One region of the Dendrosporobacter sp. 1207_IL3150 genome, then DNA from elsewhere that is predicted to be linked to it. Evidence: a T-box and tRNA genes for the amino acid it is inferred to sense, from the RefSeq annotation. Region 1 holds a T-box; the other holds one or more tRNA genes.

The links. A T-box is a leader RNA that pairs with one kind of tRNA and senses whether it is charged. The one in region 1 lies ahead of thrS (threonine--tRNA ligase), so its partner is inferred to be a tRNA-Thr.
Region 2: it has a tRNA-Thr gene. The T-box ahead of thrS (threonine--tRNA ligase) is inferred to sense a tRNA for this amino acid. The anticodon was not compared.

The regions. Positions count from the first base shown of each region.
Region 1 covers NZ_JBAIYU010000026.1:23,184-27,528, forward strand. Annotated here, with positions in the region: ribosomal protein L20 leader region at 1-124, opposite strand; gene thrS (threonine--tRNA ligase) at 176-2,086, opposite strand; T-box leader at 2,130-2,349, opposite strand; gene ytxC (putative sporulation protein YtxC) at 2,394-3,287, opposite strand; gene V6C17_RS13025 (GRAM domain-containing protein) at 3,450-3,773, opposite strand; gene V6C17_RS13030 (hypothetical protein) at 3,876-4,184, opposite strand; gene V6C17_RS13035 (polysaccharide deacetylase family protein) at 4,255-4,345, opposite strand, start outside.
Region 2 covers NZ_JBAIYU010000032.1:119,494-123,838, forward strand. Annotated here, with positions in the region: gene rplK (50S ribosomal protein L11) at 1-164, opposite strand, end outside; gene nusG (transcription termination/antitermination protein NusG) at 192-722, opposite strand; gene secE (preprotein translocase subunit SecE) at 768-983, opposite strand; tRNA gene V6C17_RS15595 (tRNA-Trp) at 1,035-1,110, opposite strand; gene rpmG (50S ribosomal protein L33) at 1,141-1,290, opposite strand; tRNA gene V6C17_RS15605 (tRNA-Met) at 1,619-1,695, opposite strand; tRNA gene V6C17_RS15610 (tRNA-Thr) at 1,707-1,782, opposite strand; tRNA gene V6C17_RS15615 (tRNA-Met) at 1,793-1,868, opposite strand; tRNA gene V6C17_RS15620 (tRNA-Tyr) at 1,875-1,959, opposite strand; tRNA gene V6C17_RS15625 (tRNA-Thr) at 1,964-2,039, opposite strand; tRNA gene V6C17_RS15630 (tRNA-Met) at 2,125-2,200, opposite strand; gene V6C17_RS15635 (undecaprenyl-diphosphate phosphatase) at 2,399-3,199, opposite strand; gene V6C17_RS15640 (DUF421 domain-containing protein) at 3,391-4,092, opposite strand; gene pfp (diphosphate--fructose-6-phosphate 1-phosphotransferase) at 4,155-4,345, opposite strand, start outside.

The DNA.
Region 1 (4,345 bases):
TAAAAATAATAAAAGCGGGTGGACATAAGCCACCCGCACCAATAGTAAAATAAAACTATGGCAATATCAACCTTACCAACTTCAGCGCTGCAAGGTGAGAAGCGGATGGCTTCTACTTAATCATTAATGTTACCTTGTAATATTAGCATCCTATTCCAATAAAGTCAAGCACCGTTTAGGATTTTTCCGCAATTTTTACCAAAATATCCGAAATAAATTGATCTACTGCCTGAGCGCCAATATCACCTTCACCGCGTTTTCGTACTGCGACGCTATAGGTCTCAGCTTCCTTATCACCTACAACTAAAATATACGGTGTTTTTTCTAGCTGACCCTCACGTATTTTATAGCCGATTTTCTCATTACGATCATCAACTGTAACTCGAATATCTTTATCACGCATAACAGCTGCCAGCTTATTGGCATATTCTACATGTCGATCGGTGATTGGCAATATTTTAACCTGGACAGGTGCCAACCATACTGGGAACGCTCCTGCATAATGTTCGATTAAGATTCCAATAAAGCGCTCAAGACTTCCATAAACAACCCGATGAATCATTACCGGACGATGTTTCTGTCCATCCTCCCCAATATAATTCAAGTCAAATTTTTCTGGTAGCATCATATCCAACTGAATTGTACCGCATTGCCAAGTACGACCTATAGAATCTTTCAGATGAAAGTCAATTTTAGGGCCATAGAAAGCACCATCGCCTTCATTAACCTTATAATTCATTCCACGTTCCTCGAGTGATTCACGAAGAGCGTTTGTTGCAGTTTCCCAAACTTCATCAGATCCCATGGCTTTTTCCGGTTTAGTGCTCAATTCAGCATGATAACTTAACCCAAAAGTACGATACACAGTATCAAACAAATCGATTACACCATTAATTTCAGACTTAATTTGCGATGGGAGCATAAAGATATGGGCATCATCCTGAGTAAAGCTACGTACTCTCATTAGTCCATGTAACGCACCAGAAAGCTCGTGGCGATGTACTAAGCCCATTTCGGCAGTGCGCAGAGGCAAATCACGATAACTGTGGTGCTGAGTTTTATATATTAGAATACCACCTGGACAGTTCATCGGCTTTACTGCATAACCTTCTTCATCGATGTTGGTGAAATACATGTTTTCACGGTAATGATCCCAGTGACCAGACATCTGCCATAATTTTTGATTTAGAATAATAGGTGTTTTAATTTCCTGATAGCCATACTTAACATGAAGTTTGCGCCAGAAGTTTTCCAGTTCGTTGCGAATTATCATTCCTTTGGGATGAAAAAACGGAAACCCGGGACCTTCTTCTTGAATACTGAATAGATCTAATTCACGACCCAACTTGCGGTGATCACGCTTAGCCGCCTCTTCTAACATTAACAAATATGCGTCAAGTTCAGCTTTTTTCTCAAACGCAGTTCCATATATACGCTGAAGCATTTTGCGTTTTTCATCACCACGCCAATAAGCACCTGCAATACTTTGGAGTTTGACAGCTTTTACGCGGCCCGTTGACGGAGCATGGGGACCAGCGCATAAATCGCTGAATTCGCCTTGCTTATATAACGAAATTGTAACATCTTCAGGCAAGTCCTTAATCAACTCTATTTTATAAGTCTCACCTTGTTCTTCAAACATTCTTAATGCTTGTTCTCGCGATAACTCAACACGTTCGATAGGAAGATTTTCTTGTACAATCTTCTCCATTTCAGTCTGAATCTTTGCTAAATCCTCTGGGCTAAATGGCTGAGGAGTATCGAAATCGTAATAAAAACCATTTGTTATAGATGGTCCGATAGCTAGTTTCACATCACTATACAAACGCTTAACGGCTTGAGCAAGAATGTGCGAAGCACTATGACGCAAAACTTCTTTTCCTTCGCCATCTTCGAAAGTTATGAATTCTACACTGCCATCGCGCTCCAATTTATAATTCAAATCCACCGGCCTGCCATCAAACTTTGCAGCTAAAGCACTTTTAGCTAAACTGCGACTTAATGACTGTGCAAATTCGGCCAAAGTAATACCATGATCAACTTCACGGATTGCCCCATCTTTAAGTGTAATTTTTAGTTTTTCCACTTATATAACCTCCTGACAATAAATAAAAAAACTCTCATTCCCAAATAGGGACGAGAGTTCTACCCGCGGTTCCACCCTGATTGACTTTAATAAAGTCCATCTTAATTTTTATAACGGGAACTACCCCGGCTAGGCTTACTATATTTCAGCCGCGCAGTTTAGAGGTGGTAATAATAGCTTACGCGTAAAATGCTTGCAGCCTGTGGCATTTTCTCTCTGTAACGCTTTAAAATCTATTATCGTGTCCTCTGCATTACTTTTTAAATAATTAATTTTTTATTAATTATATATTTATCCATTCGAACTGTCAAGATTCAACACTCTTTAAACAGAACTCACATCCGTTGCAAGTTATTACACGCCCCTCAAAAACATTGTTAATAGTTTCCACTACATTAGAGATACCATTAAAATTGTCATTGTGTAATATTATACTATATGGAGCTATCGTTATTAATGCTGTAATTAGTAGATCTTCATAGTTTATGTCAGAAAAACTGCTTATTGTGCAGTTTTCAAGATATTGGCTGCTTATTGCTTTACCTTGGTTATCTAATACTTTATAAGTACCACTATTATCAATTACTACGTGTACTTCTTCAGTTCGAGTCTCTTGAACATCTACAAAATATCTAAGTACGCCGATAAATTCTTTATACTCCATCTCCATCATGAAATCATCCACTGCTTTATCAACTAAATCTACAAGCTTTTCACGATAATCTTTCAGCCTAAAGTTTATAAAGCCTTCAACTACGAGCTCGTGGTGGTTATCAAGATACTCAAGAATCTTGGATGCTACATTATCACGACGTGCATTATAGCTGAAAGCAGGGTCGATTATATCTGTACATTTAAGCAGTTTTATAGCATTGCAATAAATTTCATCTCGCTCCAACTGGCTAAAATAATAATAATTTTGCTCAATAATCCTTTTAATTATTTTCTTTTCTTCATGCATTACTATCAATTCGGCTAAAATATTAGCAACCTGGTTTTTAAGTAAGTTTTTTATACGTTCATAGTTCCGAAAAGATAGTTCGCCTTCTATAACGTTGCAGCCAATGAATCTATAATCCCCTTTAATAATTTCATCTAGTGCAATTCGGAAGCCTTCTTTATTTAATGATATACAATCATTTTGCAACCTTGTCCGCACATCGTCTGTTGTATCATTTAAACCAACAGAAAGTAGTTTCACGAGCCTCACTCCCTTCTAGGTCTATTATATGTTTTACATCTTGATTGCATACAAAACAATTACTGCAAGAAAAACAAGCCATATGCGTTAGCAAAACTAATCGCATATGGCTTGTTTTTCAAAACGTATCTAATGTAATTGTTGACAACAGATGCTAGCATTCTATAGTTTGTTGATTTCTTCTAAAATCTTAGAGTACCACTTATCTCTCTTACTAATAATAAACTTCAAATTGCGCTCTTTTATAGTCTCAACCAGTAAACAATTAGGGATAACAAAGAACGTCTTATCCTTTTTTATCTCCTTGATATGTACCAATGGTATCTCCTCAATATATTTGTTATTAATATCAAGAAGATACCCTACAAAAACAATTCTTTCATTTGTTAAATATAAAGCCCCATTAAAAGCATCGCCATCACAATATAAATTAGCAAAATCTTTGTTTAAGATTTGTTCACTTTCTGCTAAAGGAAAACTATACACATTAATCGCTCCTAGTCCCTTTTTAGCATACTATTCTCTCAATTTAGTCAAGAATCCTAGTTATGATGAAGAAAAGATAATAGCTCTAACTATAATATTATCTTACGAAGGCGGTAATTCGGGGGAGTATTCATAAATTTGTCCGATTTTCATTCCAGGAGTCCATCCTTCCATTTCCGTTTTCACCGCAACTTCGCTGTTTAACGCATTAACCAAAACACCAACAATTTCGGCCATATCTTCGATCGAAAACTTAGTACGACCAACGGCATATGCATGTTCATCACTGTTTTCATTTTTTATTCTGTAAACTAGCAGCGCTGCATCAATCTTATCACCTTCGCGGCATCTTATACTGTCAAAATGATGGTTCAATTCTTCAAAATCAACATTTCTTAAGTAAATAGACATAATTAACCTCCTTCTATCCTGTCGTTTGTAGGATGTCCGTTAAGACATATACAATACCTGCCTAAACGAGTCATATACGTAAATCACTCAAATTTGTTAATAAGTATCCTTTGCTCTTTAAATCAGGAATTATTGTATCTAGAGCCTCTGCAGTATTTTTG
Region 2 (4,345 bases), on a different contig from region 1:
GGAATGATTAAACCAGCTTGAGCAGCTGTTCTCTCATTGAACTCCTTTACGAAAGCCATAATATTAACACCAGCTTGACCGAGCGCAGGACCGACCGGAGGCGCTGGAGTAGCTTTGCCAGCAGGGACTTGTAGTTTTACAAGTTTAACAACCTTTTTAGCCATTTATGTTACACCTCCTTAAATAAATACCTATATCTTTTCTACTTGAGTAAAATCCAATTCAACTGGAGTTTCACGTCCAAACATATTTACAAGCACCTTCAGCTTGCTGCGGTCAGGATATATCTCAGTGACTGTGGCTGTCCAATTCTCAAAAGCACCAGAATTTATACGCACGTGCTGAGACACCTCAATATCAATCTTTGGCTTGAGTTCTTCAATTCCCATCGCCTTAAGGATACGTTTTACTTCGGCATCAGTGAGTGGGATTGGTTTAGTGCCAGATCCGACAAAACCAGTTACACCGGGTGTATTACGCACTACATACCATGAACGGTCATTTACAATCATTTCAACCAAAACATAGCCCGGGAAAACTTTTTTCTTGGCAATTTTTTTCTTGCCATCTTTAATTTCAACTTCATCTTCCATCGGTACAAGTACGCGGAAGATTTCGTTTTCCATCGCCATCGAATGAACTTTACGTTCTAGATTGGCTTTAACTTTGTTTTCATAACCGGAATATGTATGGATTACATACCAATTTCTTTCGGATTCCATCACCTGAAGGGACGCTCTGCTACGTCCCTCACCCCCTTAGCCGGCTTATCGTATAATTAAATGCAATAACTCATTAAAAAACATATCAACGAGCCAAATCAATACTGAAACTGCAACAACAGAAACAAATACAATACCTGTAAACGATATAAGTTCTTGCTTATTCGGCCATGATACTTTTTTCAGTTCGGCTTTTACTTCTCGGAAAAATCTCTTCCAGCGCGAAGTAGTGCCTTGCACAGCTGTTTCTTGAGCAGCCATTTTCTTCACATCCCCGTAGCGTACTGCTATTGAGCTTAACACAAAGTTATATGGCAGGGGCAGTAGGACTTGAACCCACAACCAACGGTTTTGGAGACCGCTACTCTACCAATTGAGCTATACCCCTACTTATGTTAATCAACAGATTAATTATAATTTATTTAGTTTCTTTGTGTAAAGTATGTTTTTGACAAAACTTGCAGTACTTATTGAATTCTAATCTATCCGGGTCATTTTTTTTGTTCTTATTGGACTGATAATTGCGTTGTTTGCATTCAACACAGGCCAATGTTACTGCATTGCGCATTTTTTGCACCCCTCTTACCTGTAAATATGACACGTCTTCAAAATGTCACTAATATAATCTAGCACACTTATATCGCGCTGTCAATAGCCCACGCATCCGGGTATGTTGTTTTTCCACCAAAACCCTTTTGTGTAAAATTCTTTATTATTCTGACTGAGCCGCGGATTTTAAGCACACCACTATGAAACTTAGAAATTACAGCCTTTATAAATATTTCCAACCAAAATTTATTTTATACACTTAATAGTTAAAACACTTATTTTAGCATGGAGTGTTTTCGCATTAAAACATAAAAAAACTCCGTTTTCACGAAGTTAACTGTTGTTATTGGTGGCGGCGCAGGGATTTGAACCCCGGACACTTCGGGTATGAACCGAATGCTCTAGCCAGCTGAGCTACGCCGCCGTATTATATTATGGAGCTAGTGACCGGGATTGAACCGGTGACCTTATCCTTACCAAGGATACGCTCTGCCGACTGAGCTACACCAGCAAATAGATGTTGGTTGCGGGGGCAGGACTTGAACCTACGACCTTCGGGTTATGAGCCCGACGAGCTACCAACTGCTCCACCCCGCGATTAAATGGTGGATGGGGTTGGATTCGAACCAACGAAGGCAGAGCCGGCAGATTTACAGTCTGCTCCCTTTAGCCACTCGGGAACCCATCCATTATGGAGCTGGCAAGAGGACTTGAACCCCCAACCTGCTGATTACAAGTCAGCTGCTCTACCAATTGAGCTATGCCAGCATTTTGCTTCGTCAACAACAAGGTTATTATATATTATTCGACTTATTATGTCAATAACTTTTTAGCTGTTAAGTGATTAATAAGTTGGTTGCGGGGACAGGACTTGAACCTGTGGCCTTCGGGTTATGAGCCCGACGAGCTACCAACTGCTCCACCCCGCGATAAATAATTACCTCGTCACAAGTAATAATATTATCATAAGAGCTTTCAAATGTAAAGTCTTTTATGATGTTAATTTTTTCATTTTTTAATTGTTCTATATGACTTTAACAAACAACTTACTTTATCAAATGAACATTAGCCGAATTTATCCAGGGACTTATCCGCTGGGCCTGTGCCCATGTTATATAAAGGCCTGGTCATCGAACAAAAAAATAATAATAGGAAAACGCCGCAAGAACAAAGCGATAATAAGCAAATGCCGCTAATGAAGAGTTATTCAGAAAACGTAAGAACCACATTACTGATATATACGCAACCACAAAAGACACTGCAAAACCAATAGCAAACATCGTAATGTCTGAACTGCTAAGTTTACTCCAGACCTTCAATAGGTCATATAAACAAGCTACCGCCATTAGAGGCGCTGCAATAATAAATGAAAAATCGGCTGCAGCTTTGCGACTTAAACCGAAAAACAGTCCACCCGCAATCGTAGAGCCTGAGCGTGAAAAACCAGGCCATAGAGCCAAAACTTGGAAAAGTCCAACAAAAAAAGCTTGTTTTATTGTAATTTGATCAACATCACGGGTACTAGGACGACTAGTAAGTTTCTCCGCTAACAACATCAATACGGCACCAGCTACCAAACCGATAATAACTGTATAAGGAGAAAACAGATACGTTTTAATAGGAGAATGAAGAAGGTAACCAATCCCCATAACAGGAACTATACCTGCAAGCACGTGCTGAGCAGTTAATCCGCGACCATAAAGACTCAGTTTTCTCGGCTGGAGCATCTGAACAAACTTTTCTCTATATATAAAAAGGACTGAAAGTATAGCACCTAGCTGGATAAAAACCTGAAAAACACTAGCAATTTCTCCTTCAAAATTTAGCATAGACCCGACTAGAATCATATGTCCGGTTGAAGATACTGGCAGAAATTCTGTTAGTCCTTCAATAATTCCAATAATTACAGCAATTATATTTTCATTCATAGCAGCACATCCTTTATAATATTTTCCAGCTCTCTCACTTATAACATTATACACTACATCGTGGCATTTTCAATTATGAGTCGACGCAATTATACCCGCGCAAGTCGCAACAGTTATATTGAACCTCAGAAAACTGATATCTCATAGATTTATGGTTATCTTGCACGAAAAAAAACAAGGGAGCACCCTTGTCAATGTATAAACATTTTACTTTCAGCATCGTTTTTATTTACTAAATGAAGATTATGCTCCTTATCCATAAAAGCTACGAAAACCTCATTTAATTTTTCTTTGTTAAGCTTTTCAAATTCTGCAATCTGCACTACTGAAAATCCTAGATTTTTAAGAGCATCTTCTTGCAGATTTCCATCTATAATAACCGGAACTAATACCAAATTTTGTTCAACCTCTAAATTAAGCTGATTTGGAGTAATTGGCTGATATCGTGCCTTTTTCAAAACACTTAGATTTCCACTAGGTTCAAATAATGCTATTTCAACCTCATTTATATTGAAAACATCTTTACCACGTAGCAACTCTAAAAGTCGATCAGTAGAAATAGGTAATTTTTTCAGATTTTCCTGCAACAAACTTCCATCTTCAATTATAATAATCGGCTTTAATATTCTTCTACAATTAAACTCACGCATTTTCGTAAGCAGTCCGATATTAAACTGAATAGCTCCTAGTATGATAAGAGCGATAATCGCAGCACTAATATCTGCGTTCGAATCGGCAATAACCGTGCCGGCAGCAGTAGCGGCAACGATAAAAACCGCTGCCTCCAGCGTATTTAGCTCACTTATACGACGTTGACCAACAAGTTTCAACGCAATTAGTATAACTCCTAATGTTGCTACTACCCTGAACAAAATAGCACCAACTGAATCCATAGTTGCCCCTCCAATACTTACATAATTAGTATTGTCAGGCAATTTAAATATATTCTTCCGTCTTACTGAGTGATATATTGGTATTTTCTTATAAAATTATCCGGGCTAGTTCTAGTTAGAAGAGCCATCTTTTTTAGAATTACACTCGAATTTAAATCCTGCTCTTCTAATCTAATCATAAATTCTCTTGCAACTTGATATTGGACAGAGTCTATATTAACAAGCCTGATTTTAGTTTTACCAGTAGCAGGAT